2 regions of the Glutamicibacter sp. NPDC127525 genome follow, and region 2 is predicted to be linked to the other one. Evidence: predicted binding sites of a transcription regulator. Region 2 holds the regulator's gene; the other holds the start of a gene.

Region 1 (15,992 bases), 940 kb from region 2:
CACAGCCAGGAATCCGGGGCAAAGTTCGGCGCCTTGATGGCTCCCTCGTTCAGCGACTTGTCCCAATCCAGCAGCTCATCAAGGTCGATGCTCGCCTCGGTGCCGAAACCCTCGCAGACCGGGCACGCGCCCTGGCCGAGATTAAACGAGTACGCGCCAGCGCCGCCGGCGCTCGGAGTGGAATAACGCGAATACAGAACGCGCAAGAGCGAGTAGGCGTCGGTCGCCGTGCCCACGGTAGAACGCGAATTCGCGCCCATGCGTTCCTGGTCGACCACGATGGCCGTGGAGAGGTTTTCCAGCACTTCTACATCAGGCCGGGGCATCGAGGGCATGAAGCTCTGGATGAAGGTCGTATACGTTTCATTGATCAGGCGCTGGGACTCTGCAGCAATCGTGCCGAACACCAGGGAGGACTTGCCGGAACCGGAAACACCGGTAAACGCGGTAATGCGCCGTTTTGGAATATCGACGTCAACACCTCGCAAGTTGTTTTCCCGGGCTTGGCGTACTCGAATGGTGTCATGGCTATCGGCAGGGTGCTGGCTCATGCCCCAAGCCTACTGAGAAATGCCCCAACCGACACCTGCTGGAGGGCGGCGGACTTGCAAACGCTGCCGATTCCGGTGGAGTATCGAACCCACAAGGAATCAGCGACCCCCTGCGAGAGCGGAGAAATCCATGCCGGATAGAACTAGGAAACTACTCAAGCTCAGCTCGGTGGCGGCACTGGCCGGCTGCCTCGCGCTCGCCGGTTGCGGCAGCACTGCAGGTGGCACCGCAAGCCAGGAGCCGTCAACTCCTGAAGCCAGCCCAACGCAGTCCGCATCGCCAACGGCATCCTCTCCCGGGGATGCCGGGGAGTCGGAGCAATCTGGAACTGTCGGAGGCCAAGAGCTGGGCAAGCTCCCATCGAGCGCTACCGAGTATGCAGATGCCCTGGTCGTCGCTTGGGGCAATGGAAATGAAGCGCAGATGCAACAGCTGGCCACCGATCAGGTGGTCGCCTTGCTCACCGGGCATTCGGCGGCGGGCGGACCGAACTGGTCGCAAACGGGCAGCGATGCCGGAGCCGGTTCGGTCTTCGTGAGTTATGAAAATGCCGATGACGGATCCGTGCTCAACCTGCGCGTGCAAAGCCAGGTGGTGGGCCAGGGCCAAGAACAAGGCGTGGTCGAAGCGAACTTCGAATAGTCAATGAATCCAAGCCAGGGCGAGACTGCTTAATGGGGCAGACCCGCCTTGCTGCCGTTAAAATCGCCGAATATTCAACTCACGAACCCCTGCTGCACCAGGGATCGAACCTGATTGAGCGTGTTGCGATTTACGGTAGAGAATATTCGGCAGAAGGGCGTATTCTCGTAACACTCAATCCATTCACAGGATTTCGGTGTAACAAAAATTACGTCTATCATGATTGAGGCGTGCGCCACGACACACTTGTGGCCCGTCCAACAGTGCGCTCCGATCCCTAACCGTTTAAAGGACATTCATGAAGCTGCTGAAATCTATCCCACTGCTTGGCTGGGTGCTCGTTGCCATCCTGCTGGGTATTCTGCTTGGCCCGGTTATGCCGGTGTGGCTAGGAAGCGTATTCCTGACCTACAACTCGATCTTCTCCGGATTCCTTGGGTTCATCGTGCCGTTGATCATCTTCGGCTTGGTGGCACCGGCTATCGCTGAACTCGGCAAGGGCGCAGGAAAGTGGTTGGGCATCACCGCGGTTATCGCCTACACCTCCACCCTGTGCGCGGGACTGCTCGCGTACTTCGTGAGCCGTTGGCTATTCACCAAGTCGCTTTCCGGCGGCGGCGTCGAGGAAGTTGGCGCAGGCGAAGGATCAGGTTTCGAACCGTATATTTCCCTGGTCGGCAGTGCGGGCGAAGCGGCAACCGAAATCGTGCTGACTCCGCTGATGGGCGTCATGACTGCACTGGTTCTGGCATTCATGCTGGGCCTGGGCCTGACGGCCTTCCGATCCACCGTGATCTTCCGTGGGACAGTGGAGTTCCGCAGCATTATCGAGATGGTGATCCGCCGTGTGATTGTTCCCGCGTTGCCGCTGTTCATCTTCGGAATCTTCCTGGATCTGTCCGCTGCCGGGGACGCCGTCACCGTAGTGCAGAAGTTCCTCTTCGTCGCCGTGGTCTCCTTCGCACTGACCCTGGTTGTCCTGCTGGTGCAGTACTCCATCGCTGGGGCGATGAACAAGCGCAACCCGCTGGCCGCACTGTGGGGCATGCGCAATGCCTACTTCACCGCCTTGGGTACCTCATCCTCGGCTGCAACCATTCCGGTGACGCTGGAATCAGCCAAGAAAAATGGTGTTTCCGACACGGTAGCCGGCTTCGTCGTCCCGCTGTGCGCCACCATCCACCTTTCAGGCTCGATGGTCAAGATCACCTGCTTCTCCATCGCAGTGCTCCTGCTGACCGGTGGCGACGTTTCCTTCGGCACCTACTTCCCATTCATCCTGATGCTCGGCGTCATGATGATTGCAGCACCAGGCGTGCCAGGTGGCGCTATCGCCGCCGCTGCCGGACTGCTCGCACAGATGCTGGGCTTCGGCGAGGTCGAAGTCGGCCTGATGTTCGCAGCCTACATTGCCCTGGATAGCTTCGGCACCGCAACCAACGTGACCGGTGACGGCGCGCTGGCCATGATCATGCACAAGCTGACCCGTGGCAAGCTCGGCGCCCAGCCCCAGGATCCCGAGGCTGAGATCGTTGAGTTGGCCGATGGCAGCGAATCAGGTGAGCACAAGCTGGCCTAAGCGGCTTCCATCACTCGCAGAGGCATCGATGCCCGGTACCAGACTCGCAGTGGCACCGGGCATCGATGTTTTGCTTTGCCCGCAAGGATCGGGGCGAAAGCGAAAACCCGCCCAGCAGGCGGACCGTGGCCGGTCCGTGCGCTGGGCGGGTTTGCTCTGCCGCAGTGGCAGGAGGAATAGAACTAGATCCACATGGCCGGGTCGATGTACTCGGCCGGGTCTACAGCAGGCTTGCGTTCTTCAGGCCTGCGCGGACGGTTCTGTGCGGGGATTCCGGTGACAATCGAGCCTTCGGGGGCATCCTTGACGACCACGGCGTTCGCACCGATGGCGGAATCGGCGCCGATGACGATCGGGCCGAGCACCTTGGCTCCGGCACCGATGACCACGCGGTCACCGATGGTCGGGTGGCGCTTGACCTTGGCCAGTGAACGGCCGCCAAGGGTCACCCCGTGGTACAGCATGACGTCATCGCCGATTTCGGCAGTCTCGCCAATGACGATGCCCATGCCGTGGTCGATGAAGAAGCGGCGGCCAATGGTGGCGCCGGGATGGATCTCGATCCCGGTCAGGGCGCGGTTCGCCTGGGATAGCAAACGCGCTGGCCACTTCAGCGAGGGGTTCTGCCACATCTTGTGAGCCAACCGGTGCAGCCAGATCGCGTGCAGTCCGGAATACACGAAGAAGTTTTCCGGATCGCTTCGCGCTGCCGGATCGTGCTGGCGTGCGTTGGCCAAATCCTCACGCAGGCGGGAGAAAAAACTCATGAATACTACCTTAGGGGTTGCGGTTCGCTCGGGGACAATCCGCAGATGTCACACAGCAAATCGGCGCGAGCTGCACCGATACAGGTCTCTCTATAGACCCAACAGTGGCTCGCGCCGATTTATTCTGCTTCTGCAAATTGACTTAGCCGCGGATGTCGTCGAAGAGCAGGGTGGAGATGTAGCGCTCACCGAAGTCCGGGATGATCGCAACGATCTGCTTGCCGGCGTTCTCTTCACGCGCGGCGATCTGTACCGCACCCCAAACGGCTGCGCCAGCGGAGATGCCGCCGAGGATGCCTTCCTTGACGCCCAGCGCGCGAGCGGTCGATACCGAATCCTCGATGCTGGCATCCAGGACTTCGTCGTACAGCTCGGTGTCGAGCACCTCGGGGATGAAGTTCGCTCCCAATCCCTGGATCTTGTGCGGGCCGGGCTTTCCGCCATTGAGGATCGGGGAATCCTTGGGCTCAACGGCCACGATCTTCAGGTTTGGGTTCTTTTCCTTCAGGTAGCGGCCTGCACCGGTGATAGTGCCACCGGTACCGATGCCGGCAACCAGGACATCGATCGTGCCCTCGGTATCAGACCAGATCTCCGGACCGGTGGTCTCCGCGTGGACCTGCGGGTTCGCGGTGTTGGCGAACTGCTGCGCCCAGATAGCGTTCTCGGAAGTCGCAACAATTTCCTTGGCCTTCTCCACAGCCCCGCGCATGCCGTCGGCGCCCGGGGTCAGCACGATCTCGGCGCCGAAAGCGCGCAGCATCACACGGCGCTCGGTGGACATGGTTTCAGGCATGGTCAAGATGACCTTGTAGCCGCGGGCCGCACCGACCATCGCCAGTGCGATGCCGGTGTTGCCCGAAGTGCCCTCAACGATGGTGCCGCCTGGCTTCAACGCACCAGAGGCCTCGGCTGCATCAACGATGGCCACGCCGATGCGGTCCTTGACGGAGTTCGCCGGGTTGTAGAATTCCAGCTTCACAGCGATGTTCCCTGGCAGGCCCTCGCCGACGCGGTTCAGCTTCACCAGCGGGGTGTTGCCGACGACTTCGGTGACGTTGTTGTAGATCTTGCCCATCTTGTATGCAATCCTTACGTGAGTCTATGCGGCCGCAGTTGGTTGCGGCGAAATAATTGCCGGAATCTGGCGTAACCGCCGGACACCTATGAGGTTCACAACTAACCCTAGTAGGCCAAAAGCGCGACTAGGCTTCGTTTAGCCATTGAGCGTAATATTTCCTGACTTTTGCGATCTTTGGATCGATAATCACGCGGCAATAGCCGACTTCCTGGTTTTCGGAGTAATAATCCTGGTGGATTTGCTCGGCAGGATAGAAATCTTTGGACTCTTCGAGCGTAGTGACGATCGGATTGGGGTATACGCGCGAGAACTTCTCGATGGCGTCCTGGAAGAGGCCACGCTGCTGGTCATCGAGCGGGAACATCGCCGAGCGGTACTGCGTGCCCACATCGTAGCCCTGGCGGTTCAGCGTGGTCGGGTCGTGCACGGTAAAGAACATGTCCAAGATGACTTCGGCCGGAACCACTTGCGGATCAAAGATCACGGCGACACCTTCGGCATGGCCGGTGGTGCCGCTGCAGACTTCGCGGTAGGCCGGATCCTTGGTGTGGCCACCGATGTATCCGGAAATCACGGCGTGGACGCCACGCGTTCGCTGGTACACGGCATCCAAGCACCAGAAGCAACCGCCGGCTAGTACGAAGGTGCTCAACTTGGTGTCCTGGACTTCCAGGAACGGGCTGAATTGATGAGGGGACTGAAGGCTGGGAATACTCACACAGTTCACAACGTTGCGGCGTTGCATTCTGTTCCATCCCCATACCCACCGCGTAGGGTGGTGGGTATGCAGAGCAAGGCAGATAACTCGCAAGACCTGGGGAAGAGCAGCGATTCCCTGGATGCCTCGACGCTCAAGCCCGTTACCGGAGAAACGCCTGAGCAACCGGTGGAAGACACCTCGGTTCCGCAGACCACCTTGGGTAACGTCCTTGAAGCAGCTGAGGAACTTTGGCCAAAATCATTGGCCGAAGATTGGGATGCCGTTGGCTTGGTGACCGGACGTACCAGCCAGCAGATTTCCAAGATCGTGATGGCTGTTGATCCAACGCTGGAGGTGATCGAGGATGCAATCGAGCGTGGGGCCGATCTGCTGATCACTCACCACCCATTGCTCCTGCGCGGAGTCACCCAGGTTGCCGCCACCAATTTCAAGGGCGAAGCCATTCACCGCCTGATCGAATCCGGAACCGCATTGCTTACGGCGCACACCAATGCCGACAGCGCCATCGGGGGAGTCAACGACGCCCTCGCCGATGCCTTCGGGCTGAAGGACTGCGTGCCGTTGATCGAGTCCAAGGATGGACTGCCAGAAGAAGGCTTGGGGCGGGTGGGCTTCTTGGAGAAGCCGATGAAGCTCGAGGATTTCGCTGAACGCGTTTACACCGTGCTCCCAGCGGTGGCTGGCGGTGTTCGTGTCGCCGGAGACCGTACAGGCATCATCCGGAAGGTCGCCCTTTGCGGCGGTGCCGGCGATTCCCTGTTTGACGCGGTGCGCTCGCACCAGGCCGATGTCTACGTGACTGCTGATCTGCGTCACCACCCGGCAAGCGAAGCACGCGAAGCTGCCAACGGCGGGTTCCCTTACCTGATCGATGTCTCCCACTTCGCTTCGGAATGGGTCTGGCTGTCGGCTGGTGCCCGCGCCCTGGGCAATGTGCTCAACGATCTTGGCCACACCGTGGAGATCGAGGTTTCCCAAGTGAATTCCGATCCATGGGACTTCGTGCTGACTCCGTAGTCAGTGAGTTCCATGCTGCATCATCTGGAAATATGGGTTGAGGATTTGGCAGCCAGTACAGCTTCCCTGGGCTGGCTGCTCACTCGCCTTGGCTATGTAGTGGATTCCCAATGGGCTGATGGCATCAGCTATGCCCGCGATGGATTCTATATAGTCCTGGAATCCGGACCGGATGCCAAAAGGCAACGGCATGACCGCCTGGCTCCCGGGCTGAACCATTTGGCTTTCCATGCTGGAACCAGGCAGGCGGTGGAAACGTTGGCTGCCCAGGCGCTGGATCACGGGTTCACCCTGATGTTCCCGGAGCTGCACCCGTACGCCGGGGGACCAAAGCACTACGCGGCGTATTTGGAAGATGCTGCCGGTTTCGAGATTGAGCTAGTAGCGGCCCTGACACAAGCTGAAGTGTGAACCAGCAACCGGTGCGATCCAGGAAATACCCAATCCCGGATCGCACCGGTTGCTTTCTTCAGGGTGCTGGCAGCAGCCGGATAGATCTGCCGCGGCCTCCTCGCGCACTTTTACGAGGCCCTAGCGCTCCGCCAGCTTCACCTCGGCCAGCGAATACTCGGCTTCAACTTCTCTGTGCCCGTTGCTGGCAGTTGCAAGCAACGAACCCTTGGTCAGTTTTCCTTCTGAGATTTCCAGGCTGGTTAGCAATCTGCTGATGGTTGCAGTCCTTGACTGCCCGGCCGCCAATTCGACGACGCTGAACCCCGGTCCTTCTAGATCGGTCAATCGCACGTTGCCTGTATTGGTGACAGTCACCTCGAAGTTGACCCAAGCGCCGGCCCTCGAAGAGGAGTTCCCCGGACGGTCCGCTACTGCCGGCTGGGATACTTCAACGCTGAAGGCCGGTTGGCGATCCAGCAGATCTACTTCCTCGCCGGTAACGGTGTATTCATCCACAACGCTGGTGTATTCGCCGATGCGGCCTGAAGTCCAGCGGGTCTGAGGAACGAAATAACCGTCCGCTATTTCCTGATCCGTCACCTCGTGGCGCGGAGTTGCGCAGGTGTAGGACTTGTCAGCACCGAGGTTTGAGTAGCGGCAATTCCCTGCTGGACTGGATTCGCCTACCGGCTTGGCAGCAAACGGTGAGAAATTGCCTTCTGCGGGAACTACCCATTGATTGATATTGCCGATGTTGCTCACGCGGAAACTGTATGGCACCTTTTCACCCACCGCGTAGGGATCTGCTGCCAGGTCGCGGCTCGCATCGCCGCGCTGGCCGACTACCTCGATGCCGGTGACTTCTTGGCCGGCCACCTGAGCTGCGATGGTGGCCTGCGAAGTGCTTCCGGACGCACTCGTGAACTGCAGCTGCAATGATTGGACGCCGAGAGCTGTCGCCGCAATGGTTATGGGCACGTTAACGGTGGTGCTCTGGCCCGATGCAAGATCGGTGACCTGGGTAGCTGCCGCATTGAACAGGTTCGATGCACCGATGTCTATGGTTCCCGAAATGGTTTGGGCTTCCTGGTTGGTGATGGTGACCGGCACGTCCACGGTCGTTCCAGCATCGGCTTTGAATGTGCTGGCTTGCATTGGGGCGCAAACGTAATTCAGCCACTCTTCATCAAAGGATGCGAATTGCATGCTGTCGGTATAGCCGGCCTCGTAGAACACACCGAACTTGCCCCCATCGAGCGCACCTGCCACCGAATAGGCAGACAACCCTCGGCGGATCGTGCGAAGCCCCGGCCAGGTCTTGCCGTCATCGCAGGAGATCCTCGCCGAGACGTTGGAGCGGGAGGCTTGCGAGTTGGCTCCGGTGTATAGCAGCTTCTTGGCCTGGCTGCTGTTGATTTCGGCATCGGGGAACATCTGCGTGATGTGGGCATTATTGGTGGGGTCAGGCAGGTTCCTGTCCTGAGTGACCGATGAATAGCTGTGGCCGCCATCGGACGAAATTGCGACCTTGCGGTAGCCGCCGCCGCTGTTATCGCGGGAGTTGAGCAGCAAGCGTCCATCGGAAAGCTCAACGACCTTGTTCTCGTCCATGGCTTTCCCGGTGAATTCGCCACGCTGCCAGGTAGCCCCGTGGTCATCCGAGTACACCGAATAGGCTTGGATAGCCCGCGATCCATCGGCTTGCATGACATCACCGGCATATTGCTGTACCAAGCGGCCGGCGTATTCACCGCGAGTGAGCTGGATTCCTTGGCCAGAGGTGGCAAAGGTGGAGCGGACCGCTCCGGGTACTGCGTGGTCGCCGGGCTTGACCACATCGGTGATCAACCGTGGCTTGCTCCAGGTAGCACCGTCATCAGTGGACTCGACCACCGCGGCGCTGATGACCTGGCGGTTCCCGTCATCGTGACCCCAGGTGCTGCCATGGAAACCTTGATCCTTTGAATAGACGAAGAAGGCGAATACCTTCCCCACCTCTTCATCCACCACGTAGCTTGGGTCGGAATAGCCGTATTTTCCTTCGTCAGCGGAGCCGGGGAAGCCGGCGGCGATGGTGGTCATCGCGCCCCATGTGGCACCGTTGTCGGTGCTCTTGCGTTGCACGATGCTGTTTGGATTCGGAGCGTCGGCGGCGCTGCCGGGGCGGGCATCCCAGGCAGCGATGATAACGCCATTGCCCAGATGGGCCATCGCCGGAATGCGGTAGAAGAAGTTCTGGGCAGTGCGGTCGGAACCCAGATTGATCTCGGAGAAGTTTCCGGGAGGTGCACCGGGATCAGCTTCGTCCAACGTGCTTGCCGCCAGCGCCCCGTGGGCGCTGATGACGGGGATGGCTAGGGAGATGGCGATGGCAGCCGCCAGGGTTTTTCCATGATGAAGCCTAGAGCGAATTCGCATGGGCCAGTTCCTCGCAGGTGAGTGGGATCCTGTAATCAGGAAGGACGTATGACGTAGGATGTCATACGTGAAGCCTAAGTGAACTGCATCACATTTGGAAGGGGTCTGCATGGAATAACGAAGCCCGGGGTGCTGCGAGGCCGGCGGTTGCAGTCAGGATTCTTCGCGTGGCAACGCCGGAGGGGTAGTGGACTGCAAATCCTGATTGGGCTATTTGGCGGTGGTGAACTGGTGGTCTTCCGGCAGCAGGATGTTCAGCGCCAAGCCCTTCTTGTCTTCGATGAGGGACGCTTCCCACTTGGTCTGGACCAGTTCGAGCAATTCTCCAGGGTTTTCCGGTGCGACCGGTTGCTGGACCAGGAAACCGGCGACCTCGCCACGGGTGTGCTTGGCAAAGTGCGAGACCACCTTCGGGGTCCCATTGCGCATCTGGAAGACGTTGACCGCAACGGTGTTGCCATTGGCCGGCTTGTAGGCGGCCGCATAGGTGCTCGACCGCGCGTCAACGATCAGCTGGTCGCCGGCCACCGCATCCAGCACCGGAGCCAGGCGCTTCTTCCACCAGGTGGCCAGCTTGCCCAGCGGCTCGAGCTTGACCGACATGGATAGGCGGTAGGGCGGAATGCGATCGCCAAAACGCACGGCACCCCACAGGGCGGAGATCACGATGATGGATTCATCGGCGCGCCGCTGCGCCGCTTCGCCCAGGCTCGCGTAGTCCAGGGCCTCGAAGAGCACGCCCGAGTAGATATCGTGCGCCTTGGCTGCGGGCTCGGTGTGCAGATTGATATTCCGCGCTACTTCCTTGGCCAGCGACGCTCCGACTCCCAGCAGGTCCATGGCATCTTCGCGTGCTGAGACTTCAGCAAGGGCGTCAAGCACCAGGCGGCGTTCCCCGGAAAGCTCCGGAAAAGACAGATCCTCGATTTCGAATGGAGAACCTTCGGCGTGGGCGGTCTTGCCTTCGGAAGGCGGCAACAAAATAAGCACGCTTTCCAGCTTATCGGAGTTCACCTGATCTTCTGCCCAGGGCATGTACCCGCAGCGCAGATCTGGCTAGGCTGAACCCACGACCCAGCAGCGCTTCACGCAGAGCAAGGACAAAACATGCCCCAGCAGATCTCAAGAGCTAGCCAAACTGCCTCCGGGCAGCACTGCGATTTCGACGTGATCGTGATCGGCGCCGGGCCGGCCGGGGAGAACGCTGCCGACTATGCCACCCGGCAGGGCCTGAAGGCGGCCATCGTCGAATCCGAGCTGGTGGGCGGGGAATGCTCGTACTGGGCATGCATGCCTTCCAAGGCCCTGTTGCGCAGCGGCGATGCGCTGCGCGCGGCACGCCGGGTTCCCGGTGCCCGCGAAGCGGTGACTGGTGCGCTGGATCCCGAGGCGGTGCTCGCGCGGCGTGATGCCTTCACCAGCAACTGGGATGACGCCGGGCAGGAACAGTGGCTGCGCTCGGCCGGCATCGAGTTGATCCGCGGGCGGGCGCGGCTTTCCGGGCGCGGCCTGGTGCAGGTGGAGGGCCGGGAGTACTGCGCCCGGGCCGTAGTCCTGGCCACCGGCTCCACTCCGGTTCTGCCTGGGATCGAGGGTTTGGCTGAAGCCAGGCCGTGGGGCACCCGGGAAGCCACTGCGGCCAAGGCGATCCCGCCGAGGCTGGCCATCATCGGTGGCGGAGTTGCCGGGGTGGAGCTGGCATTCGCCTTCGCCTCCCTCGGATCCAAGGTCACCATCCTTGCCCGCGGTCAGCTGCTGGGCCGCGAAGAGCCGTTCGCCGGCGAGCTGGTGGCCCAGTCGCTGGCCGAGGCCGGGGTAGTGGTGCACCAGGACACCACGCCGTTGCAGGTCCACCGCGATGAGCGCGGGATAGCCGGCCTCCAGCTGCCCGGAGGATCCCTCCTGGAAGCCGAGGAAGTGCTGGTCTCCACCGGGCGGCGGCCGGAGATCGGGAACCTGGGACTCGAAGCACTCGGGGTGGATCCGTCCCGGCGGCTGCAGGTCGATGACACGATGCTCGTGGCGGGCACCGACTGGCTCTACGCCGTGGGGGATGCCAGCGGGCGCAGCCCGCTGACCCACCAGGGCAAGTACCAGGCCAGGGCCGCGGGCGAGGCCATTGCCGCGAGGATCAATGGAACCGGGGTTCTCGATGCGCCTTGGGGCAGGCATGCGGCCACGGCGGACCACCATGCGGTGCCGCGCGTGGTCTTCAGCGATCCGCAGATCGCCGCGGTCGGACTCACCGAACGCCAGGCCCGCGACGCGGGTTTGCAGATCTCGGTTCTCGAGCACGATCTGGGTGCGGTGGCCGGGGCGAGCCTGCACGCCGACGGGTATTCCGGGCGGGCCAAGCTGGTGATAGACCAGGCGCGTTCGGTGATCGTCGGCGCCACTTTCGCCGGCCAGGATGCCGCGGAACTGCTGCATGCGGCCACCATTGCGATTGTCGGCGAGGTCAGCCTGGACCGGCTGTGGCATGCGGTCCCCGCCTATCCGACGATCAGCGAAATCTGGTTGCGGTTGCTTGAGGCGCAGCGGTTCGGGTGAAGCCGGCTGTGATCGAATCAGCGTTCGGAAGTGGTCCGCAGGCCGCGCCCAACGCATTAGACTGGTAGTGAATGGGATGGCCAGACGGTTGCGTGGCAAGCAATTGCCCCGAGGAACGTCCGGGCTCCGCAGAACAGGGTGGTGGGTAACGCCCACTCGGGGTAACCCGCAGGCTAGTGCCACAGAAAATAGACCGCCAGGTTTTCCTGGTAAGGGTGAAACGGTGGTGTAAGAGACCACCAGCACCCCAAGTGATTGGGGTGGCTAGGTAAACCCCACTCGGAGCAAGGTCAGACAGACTGCGTTATGAGGGCTGTTCGCCCCATGCAGTCGGGTGGACCGCTAGAGGCTGCCGGCAACGGCAGTCGTAGATAGATGACCGTCCCGCTTCGGCGCGACAAAACCCGGCGTATCGGCCATCCCATTCACACTCTTCCTTCCTGCGATTGCGCCGGCATCAGCCCTTAGTGCGCTGGTGAGATGATTCACAGTCCCCGATCCTCAGTTTTTCTGCGCACGGTCTAGAATGGATCATGTACTTACGAGGATGATCCTGTTACCTCGTGCCACCGCAAAAGCAATGGTGCTTCCCACGGTGCCAACCGACTTTATGGATCTGCGAGTCGGCTGAATTGGAAGGATTTTCTGTGACCCAGCAGTCTGTCGTTGCCCAGCAAGAATGGAGCGGGCGCGAAGAGCTCGCCGAGGCCATGATCCCACTGATCGGACGTCTGTACCGCAAGAATAATGTGGTGACCTCCGTCTACGGCCGCAAGCTGATCAACCAGTCCGCCATCGACATCATCAAGGCCCACCGCGTAGTGCGCCGCATCGATGGCGAAGAGCTCGACCTGAACGACACCAAGGCCATCCTGGATGCCATCGAGGCCCTGAACGTCGGTTCGGTAGCAGTTGACCTCGGCCGCGTGAACAAGAAGTTCAAGGAATCCGGTTCCGCTGATCTGAACGCCTTCCTGGCCGATGAATTGGGCGAGAAGGTTGGCCAGGCCGGCGCAACCGACGCTGAACCCCAGGACGTTGTCCTCTACGGCTTCGGCCGCATCGGACGCCTGCTGGCCCGCATCCTGATCGAGCGTGGCGGCTACGGCCTGCGCCTGCGCGCCATCGTGGTCCGCAAGGGCTCGGATGACGACATCGTCAAGCGCGCTTCGCTGCTGCGCCGCGACTCGGTGCACGGCCGCTTCGAAGGCTCGATCACGGTCGACGAGGAAAACAGCACCATCCTCGCCAACGGCACCCTGATCAAGGTCATCTACTCGAATGACCCGACCACCGTCGACTACACCGAGCACGGCATCGACAACGCCATCGTGGTGGACAACACCGGCCGCTGGCGCGATGAGGCCGGCCTGTCCCAGCACCTGGCCGCCAAGGGCGTTTCCCGCGTCCTGCTGACCGCACCGGGCAAGGGCGATCTGAAGAACATCGTCCACGGCATCAACGATTCGTGGATCACCGCAGAAGACAAGATCGTCACCGCTGCCTCGTGCACCACCAACGCCATCACCCCAGTGCTCAAGGCCCTGAACGACAAGTTCGGTGTCACCCACGGGCACGTCGAGACCGTTCACTCGTTCACCAACGACCAGAACCTGATCGACAACTTCCACAAGGGCGAGCGCCGCGGCCGTTCGGCAGCGCTGAACATGGTGATCACCGAAACCGGTGCCGCCAAGGCAGTGGCCAAGGCCCTGCCGGAGTTCGAAGGCAAGCTGACCGGCAACGCCATCCGCGTACCGACCCCGGATGTCTCCATGGCGATCTTGAACCTGAATCTGGAGAACGGGACCACCAAGGAAGAGCTCAACGCCTACCTGCGTGAAACCTCGCTGACCTCCAGCCTGCACAAGCAGATCGACTACATCGATTCGCCTGAGGTTGTCTCCACCGACTTCGTCGGCTCGCGCCGCGCCGGCATCGTTGACGGCCTGGCCACTATCGTGTCCGGCAAGAACGCTGTCGTCTACGTTTGGTACGACAACGAGTTCGGCTACTCCTGCCAGGTTGTGCGCGTCATCGAATCGATGGCCGGCACCCACCCGGCTGCAGTGCCTGCAGTGAAGGCTGAAGCCGTCACCGCCTAGGACCTCGCTGCTTGCAGCTGAAGGGACCATCCCAACGCATTGCGCGCTGGGATGGTCCCTTTTGCTATTCCATCCGGGTGGCACGAAGCCCTCCAAAGGACCTTCCGGGTCCAGGGGGCCAACGAGAACCAGTACCTGGCCAGCACCTCTCCAGCAAAGTCCAGGCAGGTCTCGACCTTTGCGCGCATCCGGGCGTGGAGGTCCGCTTGAGCCTGCGCCGTCCCTGCGTCAACGGCGGCTGCAGGTGCGCCGCTTCGCGGGCATCTCTGGACCCCCGCACTGCTAGGCTTTAGGCCATCAAGCATTGGATCGAGGTTGGTTAATGGACAGTACCCGGACGCTGGCGGCGCGCATGGCGAGCCAGCTGCTACTGGAGCCGGCAGAATCCGTACTGCAGGCCGCAGAACACATGCTCGCGTTCCAGTCCCAGGACTTCGCTGCAGGACGCTACGCGCTGGCTCAGCGCTCCGCAGCGCAAGAATCCCGCCAGCAAGTCGATGCGCTCTTCAGCGAAGGCCGGCTCGTGCGGTCATGGACCATGCGGGGCACGCTGCATATCTGCTTGGCCGAAGATGCGCGCTGGATGACTCGCGCAACACGTGAACGCACCTTGCGCTCCTCGGCCACACGGATGCGGGGACTGCAGATCGGCACCCAGGACATTGACCAGGCAGCTGGCATCATCAGCGCGCATCTGCAGGAGCACGGGCAAGCCAGCCGCTCCGCGCTCTTCAAGGCACTGAACCAGAATGGAATGGAGACCGGCCAGCAGCGAGGACTGGTTATCCTGCAGGTCCTCGTCCTGGACGGGTTGATCTGCCAGGGGCCCATTCCACAAGACGCGAAACTCATCGCGCAGGACTTCGTGCTCGTGGATGAATGGATTGCAAGTCACCGGGAACCAGGAGATCCGTTGGCGCAACTCTTGCGCCGGTACCTGCACTCGCATGGGCCAGCTACCCTTCGCGACGCAGCCTGGTACACGGGACAGACGCTGACCACCATGAGAACCGCCGCAGAAGCACTCGGCGGCTTGCTGTCCAGCGCAGGAAGCGATGAGCGCGGGGAGGGCTACTGGGTCATCGCCGGCAGCCGCGCCCACCGGGAGCTTGAAGCGATGGAGCCCACCGGGCTGCCACTGCGCCTGCTCGGTCCCTTTGACGAGTACTACCTGGGCTACGCGAATCGCACGCTGGTAGCCGACGAGCAGATGGCTGCGCAGATCCTGCCCGGCAAGAACGGCATGTTCCTGCCCTTCTGGCTAGAACAAGGCAGGGCTTCGAAGCTCTGGAACGCAGAAACAGCGCCCACCGGCAAAATCGGTGCGGCGCTGCATCAGCGGTATCTGGACTTCAAGACTGCCCGGTAGGCGGCGGGAGGCCTAGTGGCCGAATGGATCCTCATCGGTACCCGGCAACCAGGTGTTGCCAGGCACGCCCCAACCCAGAGCCTTCTTGGCCTTCTTCCACTTCTTCTCCCAGCGTGGCTGCAACTTGTCCACGTAGAGGTAGCCATCAAGGTGGTCGTACTCGTGCTGCATGATGCGCGCGAACCAGCCGTGCGCTTCGAAAGAGATCGGATTGCCGAACTCGTCGAAACCCTCCACCTTCGCATAGTCGGCACGCTGCAGCGGGTAGTTCAACCCGGGCACGGACAAGCAGCCCTCGGAGTCGTCATCAGCATCTGCGGGAGCCTGCGACACCTTTGAAAGCGTCAGCTTGGGGTTGATCACTACGCCCCGCTCGGGAGCATCGTCCTGGTCCGCGAAGACGTAGGTGAACATGCGCAGGCCCAAACCGATCTGCGGAGCCGCCAGGCCCACGCCATGCGCTTCATCCATGGTGAGGTGCATATCGGCAACGAGCTCGCGCAAGGCGCCATCAAACTCGGTGACCTCCACCGCACGCTTGTGAAGTACAGGTTCTCCGTAAACAGTGATCTGCCGAATAGGCACGTGATCGGTTCCTTTCAAAAGTGCTTAGAGTGCTCGTCCAATAGTTTCACGCATGATCTCGCTTGTGCCACCAAAGATGGTCAGCAAGCGGGAGGCAGTGAAGGACTGGGCAATCGGGTACTCCATGATGTAGCCATAGCCGCCATGCAGCTGCAATGCCTGATCGGAAAGCTTTTTAGCGCTCTCACTAGCCCAAAGCTTGACCTCGGCAGC
Region 2 (15,992 bases):
TCAGCTGACCGGCGAATGACCAGTGCACAGCGGTGGAGACGGTCGTTAGGCCAGTAACGCAAACTGCCGACACAGCGGTGAATAATGCGTCATGCAGCGCGGTGGCTTCCCCCGTGGCCGAGGAAAACGGCGCCGCGAGCAGGGAGGTGAACAACGTGATAGCCAGCAAGAAGGCGCCAAGAGTCAAGCGCGCGGGGGAGCGCACGGTGAAGTCCGCAACTGCGATGCGAACGGTCAGCCATTTCTTGCGTCGCTGTTCGCGCATTTCAGCTGCCCGGGCGCTGGGGCCCGATGCACTGGCTGTGCTCATTTATTACTCGCCGTTTCCTGGGGAACAGTTCTTTGCCATGAGGATTTGAAGTCCTTCTAGTAATTTACGCGTTTCCACCGCTAAACGCTTGTGTTGCCCGGCTAAAGACCCGACAAGCCGCGCAAACTGCCATGAATTCATGAGTTGGGTCACTATCGGGTAGCCTGAAATCGTGTTAGATCCGCAGCATGCCCCACGGCCCACCATGGTGATGTGGGATGAAGAGTATCTGAAGTACAAATTCAGCGACTGGCATCCCATGCACCCTTCACGGCTAGAACTGACCTATCGACTCAGCGATGAGCTGGATATCTTCGATGCGCCGAACGTCACGATACAGGCTCCGGATATTGCCGACGATGCGGTCATCGGCTCCGTCCATGACCAGAGCTATATCGATCAGGTGCGGCGGGTGAGCCAGGATCCAACACTCGTTGCCGAAGAATTCGGCTTGGGCACCGAAGACGACCCGGTATTCGCCGGGATGCATGAAGCCGCCGGGCGCATTGTTGGCGGTTCGGTAGCAGCGGCCCAAGCCATCATGGACCAAGAGGTGGTCCGTGCGGTGAACTTCGCCGGCGGCATGCACCACGCCGCGAAAAGCAAGGCCAGCGGTTTCTGCATCTACAATGACGCTGCTGCCGCGATCCATCGCATGCTGGAACAGGGTGCCCAACGCGTGGTCTACATCGATGTGGACGCGCATCACGGGGATGGCACCGAGTCGATCTTCTGGGATGACGAACGCGTGCTGACCATTTCCATCCATGAATCCGGGCTGTCGCTGTTCCCCGGTACGGGATTCGCCAATGAAATTGGCGGCAAGAACGCCGAAGGCAGCGCAGTAAATGTTGCTCTGCCGGCAATGACCGGGGACTCCGGGTGGATGCGTGCCTTCCATGCGATCGTTCCGCAGCTGGTACGCGCCTTCAAGCCCGAAATCATCGTCTCCCAGCACGGTTGCGATGCGCACCGTGATGATGACATGACCAACTTGAAGCTGTCTGTTGATGCGCAACGCCAGGCGGCCCTGGACATATCCCAGTTGGCAGATGAGCTGTGCGAAGGCCGGTGGCTGGCTACCGGAGGCGGGGGATACAACGTCACCGCCGTCGTGCCGCGTACCTGGACCCATCTGACGGCTATTGTTGCCGGCAAGCCGGTGCCGTTGCGTACCTATGTTCCCGAGACCTTCCGCCGCTACGTTCTGGAAAGGTACGGCCGTGCCATGCCTTACCTCATGGGCGATGACGCCCAGCTGTGGTGGCGCAATTGGGAAGTCGGCTATGATCCGGCCGATCCGGTAGACCGAACCATCATTGCTACACGCAAGGAGATATTCCCGCTTTTCGGGCTCGATCCATGGTTCGACTAGCCTCGCATGGCTGCGGCCAACGGAGACAGAGGCGAGACCTCACAGCATTTTAGGCATGGAAATCGATTGCCAACCGTTCATATGCCGTTAGGGTTATGTGTGTGGCAATTGATGAAGTGTTTTCGGCGTTGGCTGAACCAACCCGACGAAAGATAATAGAAGCGCTCAAGAACGAGCCGAAAGCAGTGGGCACTCTGGTCACTGAACTGGAGATCTCGCAGCCGACTGTTTCCAAGCACTTGAAGGTGCTGCGCGAAGCTGAACTCGTGAGCATGGCCGCTGCCGGGCAGCGGCGCATCTACAGCATTGATACCTCAGCGCTGGAAGATCTCGTGCGCTGGTGCGCCGATTTGGTACCTGCCCAACTGGAGGGCCAGGAGCTGGCAACCACGCAGGCCGAAGCCGAGGGGCAGCTGGCAGCGGTATCGAATCCAACGGCTCAGCAGATCGGTCGGCGCGTTGGCCAAGGCCTGGAACAAGTTACTGGACGTGCGCAAGAGTTTTTCGAGAAACTTCCGCGGTTCGGGCGTCGGCGCTAGCTCTTGTCCAGTCTTCGGCGCTGCAACCGTGCAATATGGTCAATCTTTTAAGTTACGCGCGCAATCCTGTTTTATAACATGAAAATTTTGTTCAGAATGCCCAGCATGGCATTCTCGTGTGCGGGGCAGTGACGCCGGCAATGAGGCCCCTTGTGCGCCTGTGCCTGCCCCAAGTGATGAGGAGAAAAACTTGGATAAGCACTTAGCGACGATTCGCGACGAAGTCTTCCGCCGCAATCCCGGCGAAGCAGAATTCCACCAGGCCGTCACGGAAGTATTCGACAGCCTTGAAGCTGTATCGGTCAAGCATCCTGAATACGCCGAAGCCGCAATCCTGCAGCGTTTGTGCGAACCTGAACGCCAGATCATCTTCCGAGTGCCATGGGTTGACGACGAAGGCCGCGTGCAGATCAACCGCGGCTTCCGCGTTGAATTCAACTCGGCTCTGGGCCCATACAAGGGCGGTCTGCGTTTCCACCCATCGGTTTACCTTGGCATCGTCAAGTTCCTGGGCTTCGAACAGATCTTCAAGAACTCCCTGACCGGCATGCCCATCGGCGGCGGCAAGGGCGGCTCGGACTTCGACCCGCGCGGCAAGTCCGATGGCGAAGTCATGCGCTTCTGCCAGTCCTTCATGACTGAGCTCTACCGCCACATTGGCGAATACACCGACGTGCCAGCCGGCGATATCGGCGTTGGCGGCCGCGAAATCGGTTACCTCTTCGGCCAGTACAAGCGCATCACCAACCGCTACGAGTCCGGTGTGCTGACGGGCAAGGGCTTGAGCTGGGGCGGTTCCCTGGTTCGCCCGGAAGCCACCGGCTACGGCGCAGTGATCTTCACTGAAGAAATGCTCAAGACCCGCGGCCAGACTTTCGATGGCCAGCGCGTGGTCGTTTCCGGTTCGGGCAACGTGGCAATCCACGCCATCGAGAAGGCGCAGGCACTGGGAGCGAAGGTCGTTACGGCTTCCGACTCGGCCGGCTTCATCGTTGACGAGGGCGGCATCGACCTGGATCTGCTGCGTCAGATCAAGGAAGTTGAGCGCGGCCGCATCTCCGAGTATGCCGAACGCCGTGGCACCAAGAAGGTGAAGTACGTTGCCGGTGGCAGCGTCTGGGACGTTGCAGGCACCGTGGCGCTGCCCTGCGCAACCCAGAACGAATTGGGCGCTGAGGCCGCAAAGAAGATGGTTGCTGCTGGCACCATCGCAGTGGCCGAAGGCGCCAACATGCCTACTACCGCTGAAGCGACCTCGATCTTCCAGGATGCAGGGGTGCTCTTCGGCCCGGGCAAGGCAGCCAACGCTGGTGGTGTTGCTACCTCCGCTCTGGAGATGCAGCAGAACGCCAGCCGCGATGCATGGAGCTTCGAGCACACCGAGCGTCGCCTGACTGAGATCATGGTCGGCATCCACACCAGCTGTGCTGCTACTGCAGACGAGTACGGCATGCCGGGGAACTACGTCGCCGGCGCCAACATCGCGGGCTTCGTGAAGGTCGCAGACGCAATGCTCGCACAGGGCGTCATCTAATAATCTGCAGCGCTGCAATCCGCGTGAATTCATTGGGGACCCGGTGAAATCACGCGGATTGTCTCGTTCAGGCATCAAAAAATGTGATTCAGATGGTCACGTGTGTGTTTCGTGATGCAAAAGTTACAAAAGTGCGATTAGACTAGTACAAAGCGAACGTGAACCTGAACCGCCGATGTTGATCCAAAGTCGTGTAAGTTCATCTTCGCTAAATTAACGCGACGAATAAGAGATCAGCGTCAGGAGAATATCCCGCATGACGGATAAACAGAATTTTGCCGGAGCCCGTTTCATGACTGTGGCCGAAGTGGCCGACATGATGCGCGTTTCCAAAATGACCGTTTATCGGCTGATCCACGCCGGTGATTTGCCTGCTGTTCAGTTCGGTCGCTCCTATCGCGTTCCGGAAAACGCCGTGGAATCATATCTGAATGCCGCGGCCATTGATCCGCAGCACGGTACCGGTTCTTACGGTCGATAGTCCGCGCGATGGTCAGAGCATGACCGAAAAGCGGGTAATCTGTTAAGGAACGTTTAACGTCCGGTCAACCTTGTCCTTGGGCTCGCGCGCAAGCAGGCATTTGGGGTTGACGCATTTATTTAGTTTGTGAGGAACCACTATGGGCTCTGTTATCAAGAAGCGCCGCAAGCGTATGTCGAAGAAGAAGCACCGCAAATTGCTTCGTAAGACCCGCCACCAGCGTCGTAATAAGAAGTAAATCTACTTCTGAGCATTTGCCGCTTGGCAATCATCGCCACCGCTTCACAGTGAAACTGTTGAACGGTGGCGATTGCTTTATCCAAAGCCGCCCAGCGCCGGCCTAAGAGCCGGAACGGCGCAGAATGGACCGTCGCGCCGCCCAGAGCGCACCAAGCACTCCAGCGGCCTTCAGGCCTAGTTTGGCGGCTCGCTGGCCGGTGCGGAAATCGTAGACCTGCCAGCCGCGGCGCTTGGCGTAGGCGCGAAGCCGCGCATCGGGATTGATGCATACGGGGTGTCCCACAGCTTCAAGCAAGGGAACATCATTGTAGGAATCCGAGTATGCCCATGATTTCGACAGCGAGATGCCGCGAGCCTTCGCCAGGGTGCGCACCGCTTGCGCTTTTTCCGCAGCGTGCAGGATCGGGCTGGCCAGCGCTCCGGTGTAGAAACCGTCTTCGCTGGCCACTACAGTGCCCAATGCACCGGTAAGTTCGAGACGTTGCGAGATGACATTCGCCACTTCCAGGGGAGTGGCAGTGACTAGCCAGACTTCACGGCCCACCGTCCGATGCTGGCGAGCAATGGCTACCGTACCGGTCCATAGCTTGGGTTCGATGTATTCGTCATAGATCTCGTTGCCGATCTTCTCGATCTCGGACACCGGGATCCCTCGGACCATCATCAACGCACGGTCGCGAATCTGGTGAATGTCCCCTAGGTGCTCACCGCGCGCGGCGAAGCGCAACTGCTTGAGCGCGAACCAGAGGATTTCGCGGAATTGGAAGAAGCGGCGCTCATGCAGTTTCCGGGCCAGCAGATACAGCGATGCACCGCGCACAAGGGTGTTATCTACATCGAAGAAAGCGGCGACCGTGTCCGGAGCCAGGGCGGAATTCGGGCTGGGGTGATGATCGATGGAAGACATTTGATCCAGTTTATTTCATTGCCAAGTTTAAGGGCGGTTACGGCTCGTGAGATTATAGGCAGGTGAGTACTTTGAATCAGATCCAGCTGTTGGTTCGAGAAGGCTGCCACCTGTGCCAGGCCGCACGCGCAACCGTGGCCGAGGTGACTGGCCGGTTGAATATGGAGTTTTCCGAACTGGATATTGACCAGCACCCTGAATTGCTGGCCAAGCACCACGAGGAAGTGCCGGTTCTGCTGATCAACGGAGAAGTCCGCGACTTCTGGCACATCGACGCACAGCGTCTGGAACGACTACTGAGCAGCTAGCCGCTGCCGAATAAATGAAAATGCGTTGTGCTCTTCAAGAGCACCGAAAAGTGCGGGAGAACGAAGATGTCAGAGCTTGAAGCCCGGGTCCTGCCTGAGGCCACGCTGGCTCGACTGACCCAGTACTTGCGCGCGCTGAACGCCTTGGAAGCCCAGGGCCTGGAACGCACCAGTTCCGGGGTGCTGGCCAAGGAAGCTGGAGTGAACCCCTCCATCCTGCGCAAAGACCTTTCCTGGTTGGGTTCCTACGGAACCCGCGGGGTGGGCTACGTGGTCCGCGAACTGGCAGAACATATCAGCCGCACCCTCGGCCTGAACCAGGACTGGCGTGTGGCCATCCTCGGCGCCGGTAACCTGGGGCGCGCGCTCAGCGGATATGCAGGCTTCAGGACTCGTGGCTTCAACGTCAAGGCGATCCTGGATATCGACCCCGCACTGGTCGGCAGCCCGGTCGGCGAGCTGCACGTGGAAGCGATCGCGGACTTGGCCGCAGTGGTTGAACGCGAAGAAATCAACATCGCTGTTCTGGCAATTCCGGGCGATGCTGCGCAGGACCTGGTCTACGAACTGGCCGCGCTTTCGGTCCGCTCGGTGCTCTCGTTCGCACCGATGCCGCTTCGCGTACCCGCGGGCATGAACCTGCGGCGCGTTGATCTTTCCACTGAATTGCAGATCCTGGCATACCTCGCCGTTCAAGGCTGAAGCCGCGCAGACGAGAAAAGGCGTAGCCGCGTCATCCCTTGGGTGGATGGAGCGGCTACGCCTTTATTGTCCCTGCAGGGCCTCGCGAAGAGGCTCGGCCATGCGTTTAGCGGAAGCCGGCCAGGCGAGCCTGGCGGCGCTGCGCAATGTATTGCGAAGAAGGGCGCAACCAGGCGAAGACCACGCCTGCAATGCCCAACAAGATGCCCACAACGTAGACAGCGTTGATAATTCCGGCTTGAGTGTCAGCGAACATGCTGATCATTGGAACGATAGTCACCAGATTCAGCAGTGAAAGCGCACCGAGGATCGTGGCGATAATTCGCATGGCGCCCACGCCGCGGCCAACGAAGAAGCCCACCAGGAAATACAGGGCCAAGGTGATGATCATGGAGATAATCACGAAGGTCGACATCATGGAATTGACCTGGGCCATGAAGGCCTCAGGGCTTGCCATCATCTGTTCAACCAGTGGATCCTGCTCCATGCCCGGGGTGCTCTGCATCTGGTTCTGGAACTCTTCTTGCACCAGCGACCACTGCTGGCCAATCATGTTGGCCATCATGTTGGAGTTGGTCATCAGCCAGCTGGCGAGGGCACTGAAGATGCCCGCGAGCATGATCAAGCCAAAGGCGATAGCCAAGGTCCGTGGCCGCTCGGTCGGCGGCTGCACGCCGGCGTAACCTCCCTGCTGGGCATACTGGTCGTAGCCCGGTGCCTGCGGTTGCCCGTAAGGATTCGGATTCTGGCCGTACGGGTTCTGGCCGTACGGCGAGGGCTGCTGGCCGTAGGGGTTTTCGCCGTACGGGTTCTGCGATGAACCCTGGCCGGAAGGGCCCGGGTTGTAGGGCTGGCCCGGCTGGTTAGGATCGTTGTCGCTCATGATGCGTCCTTCTGGTCGAACTGTCTTATTGACTAAGCGTAGTGGCAGTCGATTGTGAGCAACCCCTCCGAAAGGATGGTTTTTCCATATGGGATTCCAATGCGTGTCCTGTGAATAGTTGACGGTGGCCACAATATGGCTAATTTGCACCGAATATTTGAGACACTGGAGGCATGCCTTTATCGACCGTCCATTTGTTGCGCCACGGGGAAGTTTTCAACCCTGACCGTATGCTCTACGGCAGGATCCCCGGCTTCGGGCTCTCGGAACTCGGATTCCAGATGGCCGATGGGGCAGGAGAATATTTTGCCAAGCGCCAAGCAGAAGGCGGCAACGTGGTGCGTCTGGTGGCCTCACCGCTCCTGCGAGCCCAGCAGACAGCCGCGCCGACCTCCAATGCTCTGGATCTGCAGGTCCACACCGACGAGCGGGTTATCGAAGCCGGCAACAAGCTGGAAGGGCTGTCCAAGGTTGCGGAGCACCTGCGTCAGCCGAAGTACTGGCCGCTGCTGGTCAACCCGCTGGAGCCTTCATGGGGCGAACCATATGCCCAGCAGGTTGCTCGCATGCGCCTGGCCATGGATGAGCACCGCAAGGCCGCCCTCGCCGAGCACGGCGAAGGAGCGGAAGTCATTATCGTCAGCCACCAGCTGCCGATCTGGGTTACGCGCCGCGCCGCCGAGAAGAAGCCGCTGTGGCACGATCCGCGCCAGCGCGAGTGCACCCTGGCTTCCATCACCAGCTTTGATTTTGAGGGAGACGAATTGGTCTCCGTGCGTTACACCGAACCGTGCCCCGAGCTGCTTGCCGGCGCGGCGAATATCCCTGGAGCCTAAAGCAAAATGACAGATCCTGTGCCTAATCCTCGCCACTTGAGCCGCCGCACCATGTTGCGTTCGCTCATGGTTGCCGCCGCCGTGGTGCCCTTGGCTGCCTGCAGCGGCAAGGAAGATGCGCTGACCGCGCAAGCAAACAGCGGCGACGGCAAGAACTACATCGCTGGCGACGGCGCCGTGGAAGAGTACGAAGTTTCCAAGCGCAGCGAACCGGTTGCCCTCAAGGCCACCACCTACCATGGCACCGATATCGACTTCACGCAGTGGCAGGGCAAGCCCGTAGTCATGAACTTCTGGTATGCCGCCTGCGCTCCGTGCCGCATCGAGGCACCGGATCTGAAGGAAATCGCTGAAGGCTTCGGCGAGAAAGTCGAATTCATTGGCGTCAACGTACGCGATGAAGCCGAAGCGGCGAAGGCCTTCGAGCGCACTTTCGAGATTCCCTATGAGTCGGTACAGGATACCTCCGGGGACATCCAGCTGGCGATGACCAAGTACGTCCCGTTGCAAGCGGTTCCATCCACCTTGGTGCTGGACCGCCAGGGCCGTGTCCGTGCCCGCGTGATCGGTGCCGTAGAGCCTGGCACCCTGAAGTCATTGATCGACTCCGCTCTGACCGAAGAGTTGTGAGCTGATCAGTGACCACTAATCCCTTTGCCGACATCGTCCTGGACGGGTCGTTGCTGCTGGCTGCCCCAGTAGCACTGCTGGCCGGGCTGGTCTCTTTCCTTTCGCCTTGCGTCCTGCCGCTGGTGCCGGGCTACCTCGGTTACGTCACCGGGTTGACTGGTGCGGATCTGAAGGAGCACCGGCGCGGCCGCGTGGTCTCCGGCGTACTGCTCTTTGTCCTGGGATTCTCCGTGGTCTTCATCGCAGCGGGCGTGCTTTTCAGCCAGGCCTCCGCGTGGCTCAGGTTCAACGGCTCCTGGGTCACCCAGGCATTGGGCCTGGTCGTGGTCTTCATGGGCATCGTGTTCATGGGCGGCTTCTCCTGGATGCAGCGTGACCGCAAGATCCACAGGAAACCGCCTGCAGGCCTGTGGGGTGCCCCGGTTCTGGGGCTGACCTTCGGCCTGGGGTGGGCACCGTGCATCGGCCCCACCTTGAGTGCGGTACTGATCATGTCCACCGGTGTGGACGCGAACGTAGGGCGTGGAACGCTCCTGACTGTGTTCTATTGCCTCGGATTGGGTTTGCCCTTCATCCTGATTGCAATGGGGTTGCAGCGCGGCATGCAGGCGCTGGCGTTCTTCCGCAAGCACCAGGTTTTCATCATGCGTTTGGGCGGGGTACTACTCATTGCCTTGGGACTGGTCATGGTGACCGGTCTGTGGGGAACATGGGTAGCAGAACTGCAAAACTGGTTTGCCAATGAAGTGAGGTTGCCAATTTAATGGCGAAACAACAACGGAATTCCAAGGGAACTGGCGACGCGCCTGCTCTGGGATTCATGGGTTCCATGCGTTGGATCTGGACCCAGCTGACATCGATGCCAACAGCCTTGTTCTTGCTGTTGCTGCTCGCCGTCGCTGCGGTACCGGGATCGATCTTCCCGCAACGCGACGCCAACCCCGAATCTGTAGCCCAGTACCTGGAACAGCACACCACCGCTGGTCCATGGCTGGATCGCTTCCAGATGTTCGAAGTGTATTCATCGGTGTGGTTCTCCGCGATCTACATCTTGCTGTTCGTCTCGCTGATTGGCTGCATCATCCCGCGTGTGAAGAAGCACGCCAAAGCCTTGCGCACCCCGCCGCCGAGGACCCCGGTGCGCCTGGAACGACTTCCCCAGTACAGCTCGCATGAAATTCTGGAAGGCGAGACGGATACGCCCGATGACCAGCAGGTCATCGAGGATTCGTTCAGGATCCTGAAGAAGCGCGGCTACCGTGTCGAGCGCCGCGAGGATGCCACCGGGGCCTCGGTTGCCGCAGAGCGCGGGTATACCCGCGAAATCGGCAACCTGCTCTTCCACATCTCGCTGATGGGCGTACTGGCTTCGGCCGCGATCGGCGGAGCCCTGGGCTACACCGGGCAGCGCGTGGTTGTCGAGGGGGAGACCTTCGTGAATTCGCTGGTGGCCTACGACTCCTTCACCCCGGGCACCGGCTTCAATGCCGATAATTTGCCGCCCTTTGCTGTGACGCTGGACAAATTCGACATCATCTTCGACCGCGAATCCGAATCGCATTTCGGACAGCCGCTGGACTTCACCGCCCACGTCAAGGTGCGCGAATCGCCCGATGCCGAGCCAGTGAAGCAGGAGCTGAAGGTCAACCATCCGCTGCGGATCAGCGGCGGTGACGTGTACCTGGTCGGCAATGGCTACGCCCCGGTGATCACCGTCAAGGATGGCAACGGCAATGTCTCCTATTCCGGCCCGGCGGTTTCCATTCCGCAGGATTCGGTCTACACCTCGATGTTCGTGCTGAAGGTTCCGGACGCCGAGCCATCGCAGCTGGGCTTCCAGGGCTTCTTGCTGCCAACCGCACTGGTGGATGAGAACGGCTTCGGCATCTCGGGCGATCCCAACGCCATCAACCCCCAGCTGCACCTGAACTCGTACTTCGGGGATCTGGGCCTTGACGACGGCAACCCGCAAAACGTGTTCGTGCTGGACACGGAGAAGATGGAACCGCTGAACAGCCGTGATTTGGATGCCGGCGGCATCATCCTCGAAGCGGGGCAGACCTACGAGCTGCCCGACGGCAAGGGCTCGATTACCTTTGACGACCTCAAGCGCTTCGTTGCATTGGACATCAATCATGACCCGGGCAAGCTGCCAATCGGCATTTTCTCAGGTCTGGCGCTGATCGGCCTTGCGGTCTCGCTGTTTACCCCGCGTCGCCGCGTCTGGGTGAAGCTGAAACAAGAAAACGGCAAGCGTAGTATCGAGTACGCACTGCTGGCACGTGGCGAGGATCCGCGTCTGGAACGCGAAGCTGCAGAACTACAGAAGATCTTTGACAAGGCTTGGCCATTGGCAAGCCAGGAGCAGAACCAAGGAGCAGTAAATGGATAACGCTGGGGCATTAGCGCCAATCAATGAAACGCTGGGTGAATACAGCCAGTTGTTCATGCTGCTGGCCGCCATGGTCTACGGAGTGGTCTTCATCATTTTCGCCTTGGACCTGGCAAAGACCAACAAGTCCATCAGCGAAATGGATTCCGAAGCGCTCAAGCGCGACGAGGAACTGCTGGTTAGCGCCGGCGGCGCCGTGGGCACCAAGCCCCGTTCGCGCCGGGGTGCCGCTGTGCGTGCCGACAACGTCGGCGAGCATATCGTGACCGACAAGATGGAGTACACGCAGTTGTCGGCCAAGCGCCCCACGGCTCGCATTGCCGTGGTGCTGATGTGGCTGGCCGCTGCCCTGCACGGCGGTGCCGTGGTTTCCCGTGCGATAGCCGCGCACCGAGTGCCCTGGGGCAACATGTACGAGTTCCTGTCCACCGGTGCATTCCTGGTGGCTCTGGTCTTCTTGCTGGTGCTGATCTTCAAGGACCTGCGCTTCATGGGATCCTTCATCTCCGGCCTGGTCACCTTGATGCTGTGCGGTGCCACCATCGGCTTCCCGACACCGGTTGGCCACCTCGTTCCTGCCCTGCAGTCGCCATGGATCGTCATTCACGTCTCCATCGCCGTCCTGGCGTCGGCACTGTTCGCCATCAGCTTCGCCATGAATGTGCTGCAGCTGGTACAGCATGCTCGCATGAACCGGCTGGCCGCTGGCCAGGACGACAAGCTGCCCTTCATGCGCGTGGTGCCAGGTGCCGGCGCATTGGAGAACTTCGCCTACCGCATCAACACCATCGGCTTCGTGATGTGGACCTTCACTGTCATCGCTGGTGCGATCTGGGCTGAGGCCGCTTGGAGCCGCTACTGGGGCTGGGATCCAAAGGAAGTCTGGTCCTTCGTGATCTGGGTTGTCTACGCAGGCTACCTGCACGCCCGTGCCACCGGTGGCTGGACGGGCCCACGCTCGGCCTGGTTGTCGATCATCGGCTTCCTGTGCGTGGTCTTCAACTTCACCATCGTGAATATCTTCTTCGACGGTCTGCACTCCTACGCCGGAGTCTAGTTCCTAAGAATCCAGCACTGCGAGCGGTTTCCCTTTAGCGGGGAGGCCGCTCGCAGTACTTTAAGCGTTCGTTGCAGGCCCTGGTACTCAAGTGCAGGGGCACAGACCGGCGCCTGCCCCCGTCCGCCCCTCCAGCGCCCGTAGAGGAAGCCCCGCGTCCCTGGCCGCCTGCAAGAGTGCCCGAAGTTTCCACGAGGCATGAAAAAGCCCAGCGGCGCTGGTACGCGTGCTGGGCTGGTTGCCGGGATCCCGGCAGTACTAGGGGGTTATTCGGTTTCAGACGAAGAGCTGTCGGTGCCTTCTGGCTTGTTCTTGCGTTCTGCACCTGGCTTCGGTTCCTTGGCCTCAGGCTTGGCTGGTTTCTCGCCATCGGCCTTCTGCACGTCTTCACGTTTAGTGAGGTCTTGCTCACGCGCTTTCGAGTCGGCTTCACGCTGTTGCTGGCGGCGCCAGACCTCCAGCTGGCGCAGGAAATCCTCATCGTCGTCCGGAGCCATGGACTTCTGCGCAGGGGTGCCATTTGACGCAACAGGGCGACCTAGGAGGAACCACAAACCGGCTCCGATTAGCGGAAGGAGGATGACGACCGCAATCCACGCAGGCTTAGGCAATGAACGAATGCTGCGGCGCTCTGCACGAGCGCATTCGATCAGGGTATAAATCGTCAAAGCAACCGAAACCACTGCGGCGAAAATCAATAAGCGGACCATGCTTCCATTCTAGTGATAATCCTGTTCACAGGTTCACCGGTAGAATTGAGACTATGCAGTTTGTGAAATATACCGTTATCCGCCTAGGCATATTCCTAGCCGTTTTCTTGGGCCTCTGGTTAGGTATGAAGTGGCCAATCTTCGTTTCCGGAATCATTGGCCTGGTCGTGGCCTTCGCGGTGGCCTACCTTTTCTTCAATAAACTTCGGCTAAAGGCGAACGAAGATATCCGCAACGCTTTCAGCAAGACCTCGGCAAACAAGACCAGGATGCAGCTAGCTGATGAAGCCGTTGAGGATGAATTCGACGAATCACAGCGCAAGCAGACCCCTGGCGCCGAGTAAATTTCCCCACGCAGGTTCACCTCGAACTGCATAGCCAGCCATTCACGCATGGCCGGCAGAACAATTAACGAGATGGGCTGGCCGGATCAATTGATCCGGCCAGCCCATCTCGTTTTTCCTTCTGCAGCGGTGGCTAGGCCAAAACCTCGATGGCGATAGCCAAGGAGAAGAGCACCGCATATACGACATTGACCATGCCGGTCTGCTTGAGCACCAGCACCAGCTTTGGCAGCTGCTGCTCGCGAAGCATCAGCAGCGATGGAGCCACTGCAGGAACGAAGGTGAGCAGGATCAGCCACATCCACGGGAAGGCGCTGGTGGCCAGCAAGGGGAGCAGGATGGCTACCGTCAGCATCAGCACGTAGCTCAAGCGGGCATTGTGTTCGCCAAGGCGCACAGCCAAGGTAATCTTTCCCACCTCTTTATCGGTAGGAATGTCTCGCACGTTATTGGCCATCAGCAGGGCGCAGCCAATCAGGCCGGTGCCGATGGCACCCCACAGCGAAGCCATGGTCAGCTGGTTGATCTGGGTGAAGGTGGTACCCAAGGTGGCGACCAAGCCGAAGAAGATGAAAACGTAAATATCGCCCAAGCCACGGTAGCCGTAGGGGTTCTTGCCGCCGGTGTAGCCCCAAGCGGCGAAGATCGCGGCGACGCCTACCAGCAGCAGCGGCCACGAGGAAGAAATGATGACCAGGACCAGACCGAAGATGGCGGCTAGCCCGAAGCAGCCGAAAGCGGCATTGCGCACGTTCTTCGGCTCGGTGAGCTTGGAACCGGTCAGGCGCAGCGGGCCGACGCGTTCGTCATCGGTGCCTCGGATGCCGTCCGAGTAGTCGTTGGAGTAGTTCACTCCGACCTGGAGCAGCAGGCCCACCAGCAGAGCCAAGACGAAACGGAACCAATGAACGGTTCCAGTTTCGCCCAGCGCGGCTGCGGTACCGATGACAACCGGGGCAATGACGATAGGCAAGGTGCGCAAACGCGCCCCAGAAACCCACTGGGAAAGTGTGGCCACTTTCTGTCCTTTCAGGGCAAGCGGAAACTCGTACCCTCTAGTTTCCCGCGATTAGGCGTGCAAGGCGAATCGAGACTAGTCGCGAACGCCTAGTTCTTCGATGACCAGTTGTCGATTGAACTTGCCATTAGGCAGCTGCGGCAAGCCAAGAGGGTAGTGGCGCACGTGCTTGGGCACCGCTTCCTTGCCCAAGGTCCGGCGCACCGCTTCGAAGGCATCGGCGGTATTGGTCGGGCCCGCATAGGCCAGGCCAACGCTGTGGCCCCATTGCGGATCGGGCACCGGGACCACGATTGCCTGCGTGAAGAATTCTTCCAGCAGCCCTTCAATCTTCGATGCCGAAAGCTTGATGCCCCCGGTATTGATCACATCATCGATGCGTCCAATGATCTTCAAGCGCTGTTTTTCAACGGTGCCCAGGTCATCGGTGACGTACCAGCGGACACCATCGCGTTCAATGAAGTGCTCGGCGGTGGCTTCGGGGGAGTTGGCGTATCCGTCGGCGAGCATGGGGCCGGCGACCCAGATGCGCCCCTCATGCGCTGCCAGCTGCACGCCGGGAAGGGCCGTGCCGTTGTAGACCAGGCCGCCGGAAGTTTCCGAGGACCCATAGGTCTGGAAAATCTTCAGCCCATGGTGTCGGGCGCTGACCAGCAGGTCCTTGCTGGCTCGCGCGCCGCCCAAGAGGATGGCGTCGAAACGCTTCAGCGCCTGCAAGGTTTCCGGCGCCGGGTTATCCAGCAGCCGGGCAAGCTGGGTTGGAACCAGCGAGGTGATCCGGCGGGAGTCGATCATTTGATTGGCGGCTTCGGTGAATGCCGTGGCCGAGAAGCTGCCCTCGGTGTCCATCACCACGGGCTTGGTGCCGGCGAACAATGAACGCGTCAGCACGCTCAGTCCCGCGACATAGTGCACCGGCAAGGCCAGCAGCCACTGGCCTTCGAAGCCGAGGAACTCGGCCGTGGCCTGCGCACTGGATGCCAACGCCGAAACGCTGAGCACCGTGCGCTTGGCCCGGCCGGTGGAACCGGAAGTCCGCACCACTGCCATGGGCTGCTCGAAACCTGGCAGGTCCTGTGGTGCCAAGTACTCGATGCGCCAGCCGTTGGGGTTGCTCTCATCGAGCAATACCTCAACGGCCGGCCCCCCGTCATTGGCCGCCGTGGCCAAGGCTGCGAGCAGTTCAGAGAGTTGTCTGTCCATATCCGGTCCTCGTTCCGTCGCGGAAGATTAGAAGCAGTAAGGGTAGTTGGACCAATCCGGGTCGCGCTTGCCCAGGAACGCGTCGCGTCCTTCTACTGCCTCATCAGTCATGTACGCCATGCGGGTGGCTTCGCCAGCGAAGACCTGCTGGCCGGCCAAGCCGTCATCGGCCAAGTTGAAAGCGAACTTCAGCATGCGGATGGCCTGCGGGGACTGGCGGGCGATGTCGGCTGCGTACTCCAGGGCCACCTCTTCGAGGCGTTCGTGCTCTACCGACTCGTTGACGGCGCCCATGCGGACCATGTCATCGGCCGAGTACTCGCGGGCAAGGAAGAAGATTTCGCGGGCGGTCTTCTGCCCGACCTGGCGGGCGAGCAATGCCGAACCGTATCCGGCATCGAAGGAACCGACGGTAGCGTCGGTCTGCTTGAACTTGCCGTTCTGCTTCGAGGCAATGGTCAGATCCGAGACCACGTGCAGCGAATGGCCGCCACCGGCAGCCCAGCCGTTGACGACGCAGAGG

What was found. The regulator Rex, encoded in region 2, represses fermentation and respiration genes when NADH is low (regulators of the CRP and FNR family bind a similar motif). The targets are predictions, from matches to a motif close to CTTGTGAANNNNTTCACAAG.
Region 1: the regulator Rex is predicted to act here: its motif matches at 12,193-12,212, upstream of ACFVHU_RS00850 (glyceraldehyde-3-phosphate dehydrogenase).

Annotation. Positions count from the first base shown of each region.
Region 1 is NZ_JBHXVN010000001.1:182,176-198,167, forward strand. It holds gene ACFVHU_RS00790 (ATP-binding cassette domain-containing protein) at 1-551, opposite strand, end outside; gene ACFVHU_RS00795 (hypothetical protein) at 682-1,194, shown strand; gene ACFVHU_RS00800 (dicarboxylate/amino acid:cation symporter) at 1,493-2,773, shown strand; gene epsC (serine O-acetyltransferase EpsC) at 2,956-3,540, opposite strand; gene cysK (cysteine synthase A) at 3,683-4,618, opposite strand; gene msrA (peptide-methionine (S)-S-oxide reductase MsrA) at 4,746-5,273, opposite strand; gene ACFVHU_RS00820 (Nif3-like dinuclear metal center hexameric protein) at 5,406-6,359, shown strand; gene ACFVHU_RS00825 (VOC family protein) at 6,372-6,770, shown strand; gene ACFVHU_RS00830 (exo-alpha-sialidase) at 6,891-9,170, opposite strand; gene ACFVHU_RS00835 (YaaA family protein) at 9,381-10,160, opposite strand; gene ACFVHU_RS00840 (dihydrolipoyl dehydrogenase family protein) at 10,278-11,720, shown strand; RNA gene rnpB (RNase P RNA component class A) at 11,793-12,148, shown strand; gene ACFVHU_RS00850 (glyceraldehyde-3-phosphate dehydrogenase) at 12,368-13,825, shown strand; gene ACFVHU_RS00855 (winged helix DNA-binding domain-containing protein) at 14,148-15,194, shown strand; gene def (peptide deformylase) at 15,207-15,779, opposite strand; gene ACFVHU_RS00865 (acyl-CoA dehydrogenase family protein) at 15,804-15,992, opposite strand, start outside.
Region 2 is NZ_JBHXVN010000001.1:1,121,507-1,137,498, reverse strand. It holds gene ACFVHU_RS05365 (TrkH family potassium uptake protein) at 1-310, opposite strand, end outside; gene ACFVHU_RS05360 (acetoin utilization protein AcuC) at 516-1,685, shown strand; gene ACFVHU_RS05355 (metalloregulator ArsR/SmtB family transcription factor) at 1,781-2,224, shown strand; gene gdhA (NADP-specific glutamate dehydrogenase) at 2,415-3,758, shown strand; gene ACFVHU_RS05345 (helix-turn-helix domain-containing protein) at 4,015-4,239, shown strand; gene ACFVHU_RS05340 (30S ribosomal protein bS22) at 4,379-4,477, shown strand; gene ACFVHU_RS05335 (HAD family phosphatase) at 4,580-5,386, opposite strand; gene ACFVHU_RS05330 (glutaredoxin family protein) at 5,449-5,694, shown strand; gene ACFVHU_RS05325 (redox-sensing transcriptional repressor Rex) at 5,722-6,396, shown strand; gene ACFVHU_RS05320 (DUF3824 domain-containing protein) at 6,503-7,279, opposite strand; gene ACFVHU_RS05315 (histidine phosphatase family protein) at 7,453-8,115, shown strand; gene ACFVHU_RS05310 (TlpA disulfide reductase family protein) at 8,152-8,745, shown strand; gene ACFVHU_RS05305 (cytochrome c biogenesis CcdA family protein) at 8,754-9,509, shown strand; gene ACFVHU_RS05300 (cytochrome c biogenesis protein ResB) at 9,509-11,137, shown strand; gene ccsB (c-type cytochrome biogenesis protein CcsB) at 11,130-12,194, shown strand; gene ACFVHU_RS05290 (PLD nuclease N-terminal domain-containing protein) at 12,461-12,904, opposite strand; gene ACFVHU_RS05285 (DUF4229 domain-containing protein) at 12,805-13,248, shown strand; gene ACFVHU_RS05280 (1,4-dihydroxy-2-naphthoate polyprenyltransferase) at 13,382-14,266, opposite strand; gene ACFVHU_RS05275 (AMP-binding protein) at 14,342-15,469, opposite strand; gene ACFVHU_RS05270 (1,4-dihydroxy-2-naphthoyl-CoA synthase) at 15,497-15,992, opposite strand, start outside.